Regions from separate parts of the Pseudarthrobacter sp. genome, predicted to be linked through region 1. Evidence: predicted binding sites of a transcription regulator. Region 1 holds the regulator's gene; the other holds the start of a gene.
What was found. The regulator HrcA, encoded in region 1, represses chaperone genes, less so after heat shock. The targets are predictions, from matches to a motif close to TTNGCACTCGNNNNNNNCGAGTGCNAA.

Region 1 (8,019 bases):
GCTGCCAGCATTCCTCCTTCTCACCGGTTGTATCGCGGACCCCAGCCCTGAGCCCAACCTGACGGCAAACTCCAGTGCTGCCGCCACCGGCTCCCCGGGGGCACCTTCCACCAGCGCGCCCCTGGAAACCACACAGTCCTCGAATAAGGCCCCGGTCTACTGGATTGGCCGAAGCAACAGCAACGTGTTCCTATACCGGGAGTTCCGGGACGTGCCGGAGCAGGAGAATCCAGTGACCCGCGCCCTGCGGGCCATGATGTCCGAGAAGCCGCTGGACCCGGATTTCTTCACGCCCTGGCAGGATCCCGAAAAACTCGCCTCGTCCATCTCCGGCAAGAACGTCATTACCGTCGACGTCTCGGAGGATGCCTTTAACAGCAATCTCGACGCCGACATGGCCGGCCGCGCCATTCAGCAACTGGTCTTTACCGCTACGGCAGCGGCCGCGAGTTCCGGCCTGATCGATTCCGGCCAGCAGATCCAGGTCAGGATCCTGGTGGATAGCCACACCGATTACGTTGCCTTCGACCACGTCCAGCTTGGCGACCCCATGTCCCGAGCTGCCGGAATGGTGGCGCCCGTGTGGATCATCGATCCGCAGGAAGGGACTGATTTGGCCGGCGGAAGCGTCAAGATCACCGGCCGCAGCACGGTTCCGGGCGGTAAACTCCGCTGGCAGATCCTGCGGGCCGAAGCGAACGGGAACAAGGCGCCCTACCTGACCGGGGAGACCACTGCAGCTGCCGAAGCCGCCCAGTCCGGAGTCTTTACGCTTGCCCTTAGCCTGTCCTCGGGGAGTTACGAGCTCCGCGTTTCGCAGGTGGATGCGGCCGGCACCAGCCAGGAGCTGAATGTGGATACGCGGAACTTCAACGTCCGGTAACAGCCCGCGCAGCAGTCGGCCTCAGGATACCGGTGCTGTCCAGCGTCCCAGTACATCACTCGCCAGAACAACCGCTGCCGGTCCGGCCGTGGATGACCTCAGGACGTGGTGTCCCAAGAGCGCCGTCACGGCGCCGGCGTCGCAAAGCCGGGTGACTTCGCGGGGACTGATTCCGCCCTCCGGACCAACGATGAGCAGAATTTCCCGGGGTCCGCCGTCAGCCTGGGTGCCCTGCCATGATTCCAGGACAGACCGGAGCGGCCGGACCGCGTCTTCGTGCAGGATTACGGCCAGATCCGCTGCCGCCACGGCCGCCGCAAGGCCTGGCGTTTCGACGGCGGCGCGCACCTCGGGGATCCAGGCGCGGCGTGCCTGCTTGGCGGCGGCAGTGACCACGGACTGCCATTTTGCGTGGGCCTTGGCCGCGCGCTCACCCTTCCAGCGGACAATTGATCGCTCGGACTGCCAGGGAACTACGGCATCAATCCCGAGTTCGGTTGCCGTTTCCACGGCCAGTTCATCGCGGTCCCCCTTGGCCAGGGCCTGCACCAGCACAAGCCGGATGTCGGGCCGGTCCTCCACAACGAGGGCGGAGCATTCCACGGTGAGCTCCGCGGGCGACGCCGACACAACAGTTCCCGTCAGCCGCCTTCCGGCGCCATCGGCAATGTCCACCGCCTCTCCGGGAGATAGCCGTTTTACGGTCACGGCGTGGCGTGCCTCCGGCCCTTGAAGGACAAAACGGGCACCGGGCACCAGACCGTCCAGCGACCCGGCACCGCTGAAGAAAACGGGATTGCTCACCGCTACAGGTTACCGAACCGGTCCCGCAGCTTGGCAAAGACGCCGCCGCTGGCAGCCAGTTTGCCTTCCGTGAACTGCTCGCCCCGGAGCTTCGCCAGCTGCCGCAGGAGATCCTCCTGCGCGGCATCCAGCTTGGCCGGCGTCTCCACCTGCAGATGGACCATCAGGTCCCCGCGGCCGTAACCGCGCAGGTGCGTCACGCCGAGTCCACGGAGCGTGATGATCTCCCCTGACTGCGTCCCTGCCTTGACGTCGATTTCCTGCAGCCCGTCAAAGGTTTCCAGTGACAGCTCGGTGCCTAGGGCGGCGGCAGTCATCGGGATGTGCAGCGTTGCGTGCAGGTCGTCACCGTCGCGTGCGTACGTGGCGTCGTTGTTGACCCGGAGTTCCACGTACAGGTCCCCGGACGGTCCGCCGGCCGGGCCTGCTTCGCCCTGCCCGGAGAGCTGGATCCGGGTGCCCGTGGCAACACCGGCCGGCACCTTGATGGTGAGCGACCGCCGGCTGCGGATGCGGCCCTGGCCGCTGCATTCGTTGCAGGGGTCCTTGATGACCGTCCCGAAGCCTTCGCAACTGCCACATGGGGCCGCCGTCATGACCTGGCCCAGGATGGAGCGCACCGCGCGCTGGACCTGGCCGCTGCCGCCGCAGATATCACAGCGCACAGGGTGGCTGCCGTCGCGGCAGCATGACCCGTTGCAGGTGGGGCAGGTGACGGCTGTGTCCACTTCGAGTTTCCGGTTGACGCCGAACACGGCATCGCGGAGTTCGATCCGTACACTGATCAGCGCGTCCTGGCCGCGGCGGACCCGGGAAGCGGGGCCGGAGGTGCCGCCGGCCCCGAAGAACGTGTCGAAGATGTCCTGGAACGCGAAGCCCTGGCCGGAGTATCCACCGCCGCCGAACCCGTTGTCGGTGCCGTTCTCATTGCCGGTGGTGTCATAGATCCGGCGCTTTTGCGGGTCCGAAAGTACCTCGTAGGCATGGGTCACGGCCTTGAAGCGGTCCGATGCATCGTCCCCGGGGTTTACGTCCGGGTGGAGAGTGCGGGCCAGCTTGCGGTAGGCCTTCTTGATCTCTTCCCCGGTGGCTTCCGGCGAGACTCCGAGGACGTCGTAGTGGCTGCTCAAAGTTCGTATCTCTTCCTTGTTGTACTGACGGCAGGCGTGCTGCCGGCACTGCTCTTCGTGCCTGGACCGTGATGCTGTTACGGACCCAGAATTCTTGAAAGGTAACGGGCTACTGCCCTGACGGCGGCCATGGTGGTGGGGTAGTCCATCCGGGTAGGGCCGAGCACACCGATCTTGGCAGTGCTGTCTGGTCCGTAGCCCGTGGCCACCACGGAGGCTTCCGCTAGTCCGTCGTACGGGTTTTCACGCCCGATGCTGACTGCCACGCCCCTCGGATCCTGCGCCATGTCGCTCAGGAGGCGCAGCAGGACAACCTGCTCCTCGAGCGCTTCCAGGACCGGTCCGATACTGAGCGGAAAATCCACATTGGAGCGGGCGAGGTTCGCCGTTCCGGCCATGACCATGCGTTCCTCGCGACTGCTGTGGGCGAGCGTTTCCAGCCCGTGGGCCAGGGCCTGGGCCGCCGCGCGCTGGCCCGGGCTGACGGACGAAACGACTCCGGGCAGCGAGGGGGTCAGCCGGCTCAGCGAGATGCCCGCGAGTGATCCGAGGAAGTGTGTCCGCAGCGCGGCGATGGCGTCGTCGCCGAGGTCCTGGCCGATGTCGATCACGCGCTGTTCGACCTTGCCGGTGGTGGCGATGAGGACCACCAGGACCTGCCGGGGCGCGAGCAGGACGAATTCGATGTGGCGGATGGTGGCGCGGCTCAGATGCGGATACTGCACTACGGCGACCTGGTTGGTCAGCTGCGACAGCATCCTGACGGTCCTGTCCAGGACGTCGTCCAGATCGTCGGCGCCCTCCAGCAGCGACTGGATGGCACGCCGTTCCGCGTGGGAAAGCGGCTTTACCGCTGAAATCTGGTCCACAAACAGCCGATAGCCTTTGTCTGTGGGGATCCGTCCGGCGCTGGTGTGCGGGGCCGTGATCAGGCCGTCGTCTTCCAAGGCCGCCATGTCGTTGCGGATGGTGGCACTGGACACGCCGAGGTGGTGGCGTTCCACGAGCGCTTTTGAACCTACTGGCTCGCGGGAGTGCACATAGTCCTCCACGATGGCGCGCAGTACTTCGAGTTTGCGCGGCTCGCTCATACTCCACCTCCATCCGTGGTCACTGCAGGGTTAGCACTCGACATGCCCAAGTGCTAACAGTCTAATATGAGTCACCCCGTTGTTAGCATTGGTACCGCTCCGGGCGAAATTCCGGGCCAGGATCTAGCGGCAAGGCGGAATCAATCCATGCAGTACCAGAACTGGGGTCCGCAGGAGATCACCGCGCCCGTCAAGAGCGAACTGCCTGAGGTTCCCGTGGAACGCGGCATGGTTCTTGAAGACGCCCAGTCCGGCTGGGTGGGAGCGGTGACCCGGGTGGAGAAGTCCGGCGGCATGCATGTAGTGGCCCTCGAAGACCGGCGCGGCAAGTCCCGGTCCTTCCGGCTGGGCTTCGGGTTCCTCCTGGAGGGTCAGCCCATCCGGCTCGTTCCCCCGGCGCCCCGGCAGGCCGCCCCCGTGGCCGCCGGCCGGACGGCGTCCGGCTCGGTCCGCGTTGCCGGCCAGCGTGCCCAGGTGGCCAAAGCCAGCAGAATCTGGGTGGAGGGAAAACACGACGCCGAACTCGTGGAAAAAGTCTGGGGTGACGATCTCCGCGTAGAGGGCATCGTCGTCGAGCCTTTGCATGGCATTGATGACCTGGCGGGGGCGGTGGCCGCATTCGGTCCCGGTCCGGGACGGCGGCTGGGGGTCCTGGTGGACCACCTGGTGCCCGACTCGAAGGAGTGGCGCATCGCGGCTGCCGTGATGGCCTCCCCCGGTGCGGCCGGGAACGTCCTGATCGTCGGGCACCCTTACGTTGACGTGTGGCAGGCCATCCGGCCTGCTGTCCTGGGCATCGAACAGTGGCCGGTGGTGCCCCGCGGGCAGGACTGGAAGACCGGCATCCTGGCAGCGTTCGGCTGGCCGCACTCCACCAAGGAAGACATCGGGCTTGGCTGGCAAAAGCTGCTGGGCGCTGTCCGCAGTTACGCGGACCTGGAAGCGTCACTGCTCGGGAGGGTGGAGGAAGTCATCGACTTCCTGACGGTGCCCTGACACCGGATCCGCTCCTGGCGGCAGCATTTGGTGGCTGAACCAGTATTCTTGGTACTGCGGAGGCTGCAGTTGCTTCAGTCCGGCATTCTCCAACCCAGCACCATTGCACTTTCGAAGGAAGAAAACCGTGGCACAAAACGCACGCGAGCACCGGGACGACCACGGCGGCCAGGGCCGTTCCGAGTACCAGGGCGTTCCGGCTAATGCGCTGCCCCTGACGGCCAGCGAAGACCGCCAGTGGGCCACGCTGGCACACTTCGGCGGGATCCTCGGCTGCGTTCCGTCGCTGTTGATATACCTGATTTTCCGTGAGCGCGGGCCGTTCACCGCCCAGGAATCCAAGGAAGCGCTGAACTTCAGCCTGCCGCCCACCATCGCGGCGCTGGTGGCCAATCTCCTGGTGTTCATTCCGGTGATCGGAAACATCTTCGCCGTCATCGCCACCCTGATCTGGATTGCCCTGACCTGCTTCTCCGTGGCCGCAGGTATCCATGTCAACAAGGGCCAGCCCCACCGTTACCAGTACAACCTGCGCTGGATCAAGTAACGGCCACAACGCGGGGTCACTACACGCCCGATAATCGCATTGTATTGGGCAGGAAGTGACCCCGCGTTGCTTTAATTCGTCAGTCCGGCAGGATCCTGCGGACCACGGCGTCGGCCAGCAGGCGGCCCTTCAGGGTTAATACCAGCGTGCCGTGGAAGGCAGCCGGCGGCTCCACCAGGCCGTCGGCAATGAGCCCGGCCATGGCGTGACGGCCGTGCTCGCCCAGCGTTGACGTGGCCAGTCCCGACACGAGCCGGGCCTCAAGCATCACGCGCTCCACGTCGCGGGTTTCGGCGTCGAGCGTTTCCCGCCCGGCCGCCGGTGACAGGCCCTGAGCGAGCCGTCCGGCGTAGGCCGTGGGGTGCTTGACGTTCCACCACCGCACCCCGCCCACGTGTGAATGTGCACCAGGCCCGATGCCCCACCAGTCGTCCCCGCGCCAGTACGCGAGGTTGTGCCGGCATGCCTGCTCCGGCGTCCGGGACCAGTTGCTGACCTCGTACCAGCTGAGGCCTGCAGCGCCGATCAGCTGGTCGGCGAGTTCGTATTTGTCGGCGTGGTCGTCGTCGTCGATTCCCGGGACGTCACCACGGCGGATCTGGGCTGCCAGCTTGGTGCCGTCTTCCACGATCAGCGCGTAGGCACTGATGTGGTCAGGCTGGTAGGAGAGGGCCGTCTCCAGGGAGAACCGCCAGTCCTCCAGGGACTCCCCCGGTGTCCCGTAGATCAGGTCCAGGCTCACGGCCAGTCCGGCATCGCGCGCCCACTGCACCACCTGCGGCACGCGGCTGGGCGTGTGCGTGCGGTCCAGGACCTTCAGGACATGGGGAACGGCAGACTGCATGCCGAAGGAAACCCGGGTGAAGCCGGCATCGGCCAGAACCTGAAGGGATGCCGGGGTGACCGAGTCCGGGTTTGCTTCGGTGGTCACTTCGGCGCCGGGTTCCAGGCCCCAGTGCCCGACGGCGGCCGTCAGGATCCGTGCGAGGTCTTCCGCCGGGAGCAGCGTGGGAGTGCCGCCGCCGAAGAAGACTGTGCTCAGCGGACGGTCCGGGAGACCCGAGTGCCGCAGGACTGTGGCGGCAAAGTCGACTTCGGACACGGCCGTGGTGGCGTACGCGTCCTGTGACGCTCCGCCGCCCAGTTCGGTGGCCGTGTAGGTGTTGAAGTCGCAGTATCCGCAACGAACAGCGCAGAACGGGATGTGCACGTACAGCCCGAAAGCCCGGTCCGCGGAACCGGCCACTGCCTGGGCGGGCAGCAGACCGTCCGACGGCGCGGGGTCGCCGAGCGGAAGAATGCTAGGCATTGCAGGGGCCTCCGGTGTTGCCGGCCACTGTCATCACTACTTCTTGGCCTTGTCCTTGGACTCGTCGGTGGTCAGCGCAGCGATGAAGGCTTCCTGGGGGACCTCAACGCGGCCCACCATCTTCATGCGCTTTTTGCCTTCCTTCTGCTTCTCCAGCAGCTTGCGCTTCCGGGAAATGTCGCCGCCGTAGCACTTGGCCAGAACGTCCTTGCGGATGGCGCGGATGCTTTCCCTGGCGATGATCCTGGAGCCGATGGCAGCCTGGATGGGCACTTCGAACTGCTGGCGGGGAATGAGCTCGCGCAGTTTGCCGGTCATCATCACACCGTAGGCATAGGCCTTCTCGCGGTGCGTGATGGCGGAGAAGGCATCCACCTGTTCGCCCTGGAGCATGATGTCCACCTTGACCAGGTCGGCCACCTGCTCGCCGTCGGCTTTCCAGTCCAGCGAACCGTAGCCCCGGGTCTTGGATTTGAGGATGTCAAAGAAATCGAACACGATCTCAGCGAGCGGCAGCCGGTAGCGGATTTCGACCCTGTCCTCGGACAGGTAGTCCATGCCGCCGATAACACCGCGGCGGCTCTGGCAGAGCTCCATGATGGCGCCCACAAACTCATTCGGCGCCAGGATGGTGGCAGCCACCATCGGCTCGCGGACCTCTGCGATCTTGCCGGAAGGGTATTCGCTGGGGTTGGTCACATGGACCACCTTCTTGTCCTCCAGCGTCACTTCATACTCCACGTTGGGGGCGGTGGAGATCAGGTCAAGATTGTATTCGCGTTCGAGCCGCTCCCTGGTGATTTCAAGGTGAAGCAGGCCGAGGAAGCCGACGCGGAAGCCGAAGCCGAGCGCGGCCGACGTTTCGGGCTCGTACACCAGGGCGGCGTCGTTGAGCATCAGCTTCTCCAGCGCATCGCGGAGCACCGGGTAGTCCGTGCCGTCCAGCGGATACAGGCCGGAGAAGACCATCGGCTTGGCATCGGCGTAGCCGGGAAGGGAGGCCGTGGCAGGCTTGGCGAGGTTGGTGACGGTGTCGCCGACCTTGGACAGGCGGACGTCCTTCACACCGGTGATGAGGTAGCCCACTTCGCCAACCCCGAGACCCTGGGAGGGGGTGGGCTCCGGGGAGCTCACCCCGATCTCGAGGAGTTCGTGGGTGGCCCGGGTGGACATCATCTGGATGCGTTCACGGGGGTGGAGCATGCCGTCAACCACACGGACGTAGGTAACCACACCGCGGTACGTGTCGTAGACCGAGT
Region 2 (8,019 bases), on a different contig from region 1:
GACGTCAACGCCGTGACACGCCTCGCGTACAGCACCGCACGCTTCGATCCCCAGCCTGTCCTGGATAGGCTCGCAACCCTCATCCGGCCCATCCATGGCGCCGAAGCCCAGCACAATCTGCTGGTGTCCACGTTTGCGGACCTCTCCGGCAACCTGGACGATCCCTGGATCAACGAGGGCAACCCGCTGGTCGCCGCCCTGGCCAAGGCGGCCAGCGGTGAAGTCATTGATGTACCCGCGCCGGACCCCTCCCGCTTCCCGAGCGTGGACGCGCGCCACCCGGACGACGAACTCCTCCTCCTCGACGCCGATCCGGACCAGCAGTACGTCATTGATGCCGCCCGCGCAGGAGACTCGCTGGTGGTCAGCAGCCCGCCGGGCACGGGACAGACCCAGACGGCCATCAACACCATCGGTGCACTGGTGGACGCCGGGCGGTCGGTCCTGGTGGTGGGTGACCGCCGGGCCAGCCTGAATGAAGTATCGGCACAACTGGAATCGCTGGGACTTGAATCCATCCTGTTCCAGCTCTCCGGCACAGCCACACCACAGCAGCTCAAGGCCCAGCTGGTGCGGGCTATCGTACGGAACGAAAAGTCACTTGAACCGCAGCTGGGGAACCTCCACCGGACCCTCACCGAGCACCGGCACGCCTTGATGGACCACGTGGCGTCCCTGCATAACGTGCGCCAGCGCTGGGGCTGCTCGCCGTATCAGGCCATGCAGTCACTAGCCGAGCTGACCTCCATCCACCCCGCCCCCGCCACCACCGTGCGGCTCAAGCGCAGTGTGCTGGACAGCATCCGCGACCGCAACGAGCTCGCCGGCAGGCTTCGCCGCGCTGCCGAGCTTGGCAGCTTCAGCCGCGCCTCCACTACCAGCCCGTGGCACGGCGCCCGGCTGCTCACCCGCAAGGAGACCGAGGAGGCCCAGGAACTCGCCCGGTCAGTGGCCAAGAACCTGCCTGTCCTGCGCGACCGGATGAACAGCGTGGCCGAACACGCCGAAATCCGGCTTGGCACGTCCTTCTCGGAGTGGGGGGAGCAGCTCGAGCTCCTCATGGCTGTCCGCGAAAGCCTCGACAAGTTCACACCTGACATCTTCGACAGGCCGGTCAACGATCTCATCTCCGCCACGGCGTCCTCCGCCTGGCGCCGGGAGCGGAATGTCGACATGGCCTCGATGCAACGTTCCCGCCTGCGCCGCGTCGCGAAGGAGTACGTCCGTCCGGGCGTCCACATCACCGATCTCCACAGCTCGCTGGTGCTGGTGCAGGACCAGCGTGCCCTCTGGTCAGGCTACGCCACCTCGCAGCGCCATCCGGCCGTCCCCTCGGGCCTTGCCGAGATGAACGTGATGTACAGGTCCCTGGACCGGGAGCTGACCCAGTTGGGGGAAGCCCTCCGGTACACGCAGGCCGGCGGTTCGCTGGCCACGGCCCGCTATGAGGAACTCATGGAGCGGCTGGAGCGGCTCGTGGCCGACACCCACACGCTGAAAACGCTGCCCGAGCGCACCCTGCTTGTAGAAAACATGCGCGAGCACGGCCTGGGGGAGCTCCTCGCCGATCTTGCGGAGCGGGAGGTTCCCGCAGAGTCCGTCGCAGCCGAGCTTGAACTGGCCTGGTGGCAGTCCGCGCTGGAAGCGATGATCAGCGGGGACGATTACCTGGCTATGTCTGACGGGGACGCACTCCGGCAGCTTGAGGCCGAATACCGGCTCGCGGACAACGCCCATATTGCCAGCGGCGCGGCGCGCCTGCGCTGGGAACTGTCCGAACGGTGGCGTGCCGCGCTTGCGGAACATCCGCGCCAGGCCCAACTCCTCAGGAGCCTGCTCAAGGACGGCCGGGTTACCCTCGCCGCGCTGACGGCCCAGGCAGCCGAGCTGGTCCCCATGCTGGTGCCGGTCTGGTCGGTCAGCCCGTACCTCATGACCGGGCTCCTGCCGGCGGAACAGCGCTTCGACGCCGTGGTCATCCTGGACGCCGAAGCGACGTCGCTGCAGGCCGTCCTGCCCGCCATCGCCCGCGCCAGGCAGGTCATTGCTTTCGGTGATGCCAAGATTGCCAGCCCCCGGACGTTCACGGTGGGTGTTGAGCGGCTGGCCGCCGGTGAAGCGGCCCACCAGCGCGTCGAAAGCGCGTTCTCGGCGCTGTCTGCCATCCTGCCTGTCTGGCGGCTGAATTTTGTCTACCGCGCGGTTGACGAGGACCTGGTCCTGCAGCTGAGCAAGAACTCTTACGACGGCGCCCTCCGCAGGCTCCCCGAGGGACAGTCCGCCACGGGCTTGGACAGGGCGCTGCTGGTGGAGTACCTTCCCGACGGCACCGGACTGCCCAGTGCCGACCACGAAGGCGTCGAATCCGTAGTGGCCGAGGTTAACCGGGTGGTGCAGCTGGTCTTTGAGCACGCCCGGACACGGCCGCGCACATCGCTGGCAGTGGTCACCGCCAGCCTTCGCCATGCTGCCCGGATCGGTGAGTCCATCCGTCTTCAGCTCCCGAACCACCCGGGCCTGGCCAGCTTCTTCAGCGCAGGATCCGAGTCGTTCCGGGTGGTTGACCTTGAGAGGGCGCAGGGCCTGGTCCGTGACCACGTGATCTTCTCACCCGGTTTCGGCCGCACTCCGCACGGCCGGGCGCTGCACAATTTCGGACCCCTGTCCGCTGAGGGCGGGCGGGAAAAATTCGCTTTGGCGATGACACGTGCACGGCGTTCACTCCACGTCCTGACGTGTTTCCAGCCCGAAGACCTCGATCACACGCGGCTGTCCTACGGCGCGGTGGACTTCTACGAGCTCCTGAACCGTGAGATTGCGGGAAAGACCGATCTCGGAACTCCGGCCTCGCGTGCCGCCGCCAGTGAGCAGGCGCTTGGGGCCGATCCCCTCGTCGCCGATCTTGGTGACCGGCTGCGTGCCCGCGGTGCCCGCGTCTGGCACCAGTACGACGGCGTGATTGACGTGGTGGCCGCAGCAGACCCGCTCAGCACCATGGGGCAGGACGACGCCGAGATTCCGCGGCCGGTGGCCATCGAATCGGATGGCACGGAGCAATACCGCATCATGAGTGTCCGTGAGCGGAGCCGGCTCCGTCCGCAGCTGCTGGAACGGATGGGCTGGCGGTACATGCCGCTGTGGACCATCGAAGTCTTCACGGACCCGTCCGCCTGCGCGGACCGGATCGCGGGTTACCTGGGCCTTGAGAATATTCTGCCGCCCGGACGGGGCGCGGCTTCGGGCGGATTCTTTGACGAGGACATGGACCCGCTCGCGCTTGCGAGCGAAGGAAACGACAGGAACGACGACCAGGCCGGACGCCTGGCCAGTGAGGAGGCGGTTGTTGTGACCCCACGGAACGCCGACCAGGCAGATACACACGGTAACGACCAGGCGGACGACGCACGAAACGGGAACGCGGCTGTGCCGGAGCGCCAGCTGCCTGGGACAGCTGGCATCCTGCCCAACAAGGCTGCGGAGGATGACCCGAAGCGCTGGGGCGATGGCCCCGACAACGATCACGACGCATGGCTGAAGGAAAACAAGCCGCCGCACTGGGGCTGACCTCCAGGCTGCAGCGGCGTCACCCGGCCCCGCCCTCGGGTCCCACCAGGACGAAAAACAGCTTGCCCTGAGTGGAGGCTCCCGCCAGCCGGGCAGCCTGCTCCGGGGCTGCTGCCACGACGATCAGCCCGTCGGTCTCGCCGGTGCCCAACCACTGACCCGTCTTGCCGCCTTGCCCTGACGTCCACAGGACGGGAACGGATGAAGCCAGCACCTCCGAGGGGGAATGCTGGTCGTAGCCGTTCGCCCCGGTCAGCACCACGTTGACCAGTTGCCCGGGCGATACGAGCTGGATGGAGGAGGGATCGGCCATCCTCAAGGGCACGGCTGCGGAGCCCGGTGGCGTTCCGGTCAGGAGGCCGGGACCCAGCAGCAGGGAGTCTGTCACCAGTTGGCCCTTCCGCAATGGGGCTGCCAGTTGCTTTCCCGCGGCGTCACCGGTGTCGGACATGGACCCGGCAGTGAGCATCCCCGGCGGGATTTTCGTGGCCGTCAGGTCCGTGGCTGTCAAGGCCGTGCCTGCGGGGAGATCCCGCGCCGCCGCCAACACCGAGACCGTATCGGCGGGCGGGGGAGTGAGCTGATGGACCGTGATCCCGGCAGCAAGGCAGAGCAGGAGCGCTATTGCGAGGCGCCGGTTCCGGCCCAGCCAGGACAACAGCCTGTGGCCACCCGCTCCCCGGGGTCGTGCTGACGGGAGCGGACGGCGGGCAGGGCGTCCCGGCGGGGCGGATCCACGGCTGGAACGAAAGAGGGTAGCGGGCATGGGAACCACGCTACGTTCCGGCAACCGAGCCCGACAGAAGCAAAGGTGGCTATGTGGAAAACCGTGCTGCCGACGTCGTACGTCTTTTTTGGCGGGAGGTCAGCTGGCGGCAGCGGCAACCGTGGCAGGTGCCGGCGCCGGTGCGGCCGCGGGGGCGGAGGGGGCAGCCGAAACGGTGCTTCCCTTGGCATCCCGGGAGTCGGTCCGGTAGAAACCGGAGCCCTTGAAGACCACGCCCACGCTGTTGAACTTCTTGCGCAAGGCGCCCTGGCACTCCGGGCATGAAGTCAGGGTGCTGTCGGTAAACGACTGGAAAACGTCGAAGGCGTGGCCGCAATCCTTGCAGGCGTAAGCATAAGTGGGCACTGGTGATCCTCCTCGGGGGCAAACGAGAGGTCCTGTGCTGCGCTGAGCGGAAACCGTCCATTAGCAGTCGTAGGGCCTGAGTGCCAATTCTATCACCCCCGGAAAGCAGCCTTCCGTCAGGCCGGGTCCGGCAGCCGGATCAAACCTGAGGGCGTGAGCGCGGCCGGAACCCTCCGGTCAAAGTCTTCGGCGGGAATGCTTCCGGCCGGGAGCAGTTCGGAATCGAAGACGATGGCCGCAAACGGGATCTCAAGGCCGTTCCCGGCGAGGGAGCCCAACAGGACGTCGTAGTAGCCGCCGCCCTGGCCTATGCGGTTGCCGTCCTTGTCCACGGCCGTAGCGGGGACGAAGAGTGCAGCAACGGAGGCCATGATGCCGAGGCCATGACGCGGTCCGGCCGGTTCCAGCACGGGGGCGTAGCGGCTGCGGACAAACTCGACGCCGGGAGTCCAGTAGGTCCAGCTCAGCCGGCGGCCGGGCTCGCAGACAGGGAGCAGGACCCTGTGGCCATGCCGGTGGAGTTCGATGATCAGGGGCAGCGTGGGCGGCTCCGGGGCCACGCCCAGATAGGCGCAAAAGGTCGACGGCGTCCCACCGGTGAGCTGTTCAGCCCAAGCAGTGCCGTGGACCGCCAGGGCGGCGCCTGCCGCGTCGCGTTGCGTGGGGTCCGTCGCGGCGCGGCGCGCACGATGCTGTGCGCGGATGTCCGCCTTGGCTTCACTGCTGCCTTGGGGCATGCCGCTCCTTCGTTGCCGTTCGGGTGGCCGTTGCAGCGTCTGCGCCGCGCTGGCTCAGGAGCCACCACCAATTACTGAATGGTCAGCCCCTCCGTTAGATTAGTCCAGTGACTACCACTCAGCAGACAGTACGCAAGGCCGTTATTCCAGCTGCCGGCCTCGGCACCAGGTTCCTGCCGGCCACAAAAGCCATGCCCAAGGAAATGCTCCCGGTGGTGGACAAGCCTGCCATCCAGTACGTGGTTGAAGAGGCTGTCAACGTTGGCCTTAACGACATCCTGATGATCACGGGACGCAATAAGCGTGCCCTGGAGGACCACTTCGACAGGGTTCCTTCGTTGGAGGACACGCTGGAAGCCAAGGGCGACCTGGCCAAACTTGAGTCCATCCAGGCAGCCAGCAACCTCGGTGACATCCACTACGTCCGCCAGGGTGACCCCAACGGCCTGGGCCACGCGGTACTGCGTGCAAAGCAGCACGTCGGCAACGAACCGTTTGCCGTCCTCCTCGGCGATGACCTGATCGATGCCCGGGACGAACTCCTCAGCACCATGATCGAAGTCCAGTCCAAGACCGGCGGATCCGTGGTGGCCCTCATCGAGGTGGAACCCTCCCAGATCAGTGCCTATGGTTGCGCCGATGTGCAGGAGATCGACGGTGAAGGCTACGTCAGGATCAACAAGCTCGTCGAAAAGCCCAGCGTGGATGAGGCGCCCTCAAACCTGGCAGTCATTGGCCGCTACGTGCTCCACCCGGCAGTTTTTGACGTGCTCGAGCACACCGGCCCGGGCCGGGGCGGGGAAATCCAGCTGACCGATGCCCTGCAGGAGCTGGCAGCCGGCGATGGTGATGGCTACGGGGTTTACGGCGTGGTCTTCCGCGGCCGCCGCTACGACACCGGTGACAAGCTCAGCTACCTCAAGGCCTGCGTCCAGCTCGCCATCGACAGCGACGACCTTGGCCCCGGGCTGCGGGAGTGGCTGCCGGGCTTCGCGGCCGGCCTCGCTAAATAACTGCCGTGCGCCCCGGATCCATCTGGCCCGTGACACTCGAATGCGGCGACCTGATCCTGCGCCCCATCCGGTACCGGGACAAGAAGGAATGGACCGAGGTCCGTGGGCGCAACAGCGAGTGGCTGGCGCCCTGGGAAGCATCCAACCCGGCACCAGGCGGTGCGCTGCCTGACTACCGGCAGATGGTGCGGTCCTTGAAAATCCAGGCCGCCCAGGGGACGGCCCTGCCGTTCCTCATCACTGAGCGCACACCCAGGTTGGCTGCCCCGGTCATTGTTGGCCAGCTGACCGTGTCCTCGATTGTGTGGGGTTCGGCCATGATGGCCACGCTGGGGTACTGGGTTGACCAGGCGCGCGCGGGTCACGGCATCGCACCCACGGCGGTGGCCATGGCTACAGACCATTGCTTCCAGGCCCTCGGCCTGCACCGTATGGAGATCAACATCCGGCCCGAGAATGGCCCCAGCCTGCGCGTGGTTGAGAAGCTGGGATTCCGTGACGAAGGCTACCGTCCGCGCTTCCTTCACATCAACGGGGAGTGGGCGGACCACAGGTCCTTCGCGCTGACCGCTGACGAGGTCCCGGAGGGACTGCTCGCCCCGTGGCTCGCGTCCCGGTCCTGACCCGCCGGACCTGAACCCTGCATGGGCACTTCCACGGTCATAAATCCAGTGAATTGCCACGTTGCCGGCGACACACCGTTGCTAATGCGGGGGCGGCTGCCCTAATGCTCATACGGTTTTGATTGTGGACTTCCCCCTAAGCAGCTCAGTGATCCTTGTGGTTGCCGTTGTGCTCTGGATCGTATGGGTTGCGCCCTACGTTCTGCGGAACCGCCGGCACCAGGCCCAGGCCGCTGGTGACTTCCTGGCGGAAGTACCAGCCATTGAATCATCGGACCCGAGAGCCGGGACGGTATTGAACATCGCCGCCCAGCAGGAGAAAGCCATGGAGATCAGGAAGAGCCCCGAAACCGCCACGGAAACGTCCGGCAACGCGACGACGCGCGGCGCGTTCCGGATCCGCTATGGCAGGACAGGGATCGCCCTCGTTGGTGTCCTGGCGTTCTTGACCGCGTTTGTTTCGGGTGTTCTCCTGCCGTTCGGAATCGGCAGCGCGCTGCTGCCGGTCACGGGCCTTGCCACCACCATTGCAGCCGTTTTCCTGCTGCGTTTCCTGGCTGTGCGTGACCGCAAAGCCAAAGTGAACGCAGCTTTCCGCTCAGCGATGAGCGCCCCCGCCCGGCGTCAGGGAGCGGCGGCCGCAGACACCGCAGTGCGTCCCGCCGCCCGGCCGGAAAGCCGTCTCTTTGATGCAGAGGCCCACCAGGCCAAGCCGAAGCCAAAGCCCCTTACCGCGATGGAGCTCCGGGAAGCCGCACTGGCTGTTGCGGTAGCCGCCGGAGATGCCAGCGCCGCCGCCGCTTCGCTGGCGCCGGCCGTCACAACCTGGGAACCGGTGGACGTGCCAAAGCCGGTGTACGTTGAGGCCGCCAAGGCCGAGCGTCCGGCGCCCCAGCCGCTTGACCTTCCCGAGGCACCCAAAGCCGTCGGTAAACCGTCCCTGAAGCAGG

Region 2: the regulator HrcA is predicted to act here: its motif matches at 4,757-4,783, upstream of V6M49_RS05335 (FmdB family zinc ribbon protein).

Annotation. Positions count from the first base shown of each region.
Region 1 covers NZ_JAKFFD010000149.1:3,069-11,087, reverse strand. The annotation lists gene V6M49_RS12085 (GerMN domain-containing protein) at 1-883, shown strand, start outside; gene V6M49_RS12080 (16S rRNA (uracil(1498)-N(3))-methyltransferase) at 905-1,687, opposite strand; gene dnaJ (molecular chaperone DnaJ) at 1,690-2,817, opposite strand; gene hrcA (heat-inducible transcriptional repressor HrcA) at 2,895-3,908, opposite strand; gene V6M49_RS12065 (DUF3097 domain-containing protein) at 4,056-4,904, shown strand; gene V6M49_RS12060 (DUF4870 domain-containing protein) at 5,032-5,451, shown strand; gene hemW (radical SAM family heme chaperone HemW) at 5,531-6,760, opposite strand; gene lepA (translation elongation factor 4) at 6,797-8,019, opposite strand, start outside.
Region 2 covers NZ_JAKFFD010000062.1:7,410-15,428, reverse strand. The annotation lists gene V6M49_RS05345 (AAA family ATPase) at 1-3,564, shown strand, start outside; gene cpaB (Flp pilus assembly protein CpaB) at 3,584-4,330, opposite strand; gene V6M49_RS05335 (FmdB family zinc ribbon protein) at 4,430-4,696, opposite strand; gene V6M49_RS05330 (5-formyltetrahydrofolate cyclo-ligase) at 4,813-5,433, opposite strand; gene galU (UTP--glucose-1-phosphate uridylyltransferase GalU) at 5,541-6,446, shown strand; gene V6M49_RS05320 (GNAT family N-acetyltransferase) at 6,452-7,069, shown strand; gene V6M49_RS05315 (hypothetical protein) at 7,218-8,019, shown strand, end outside.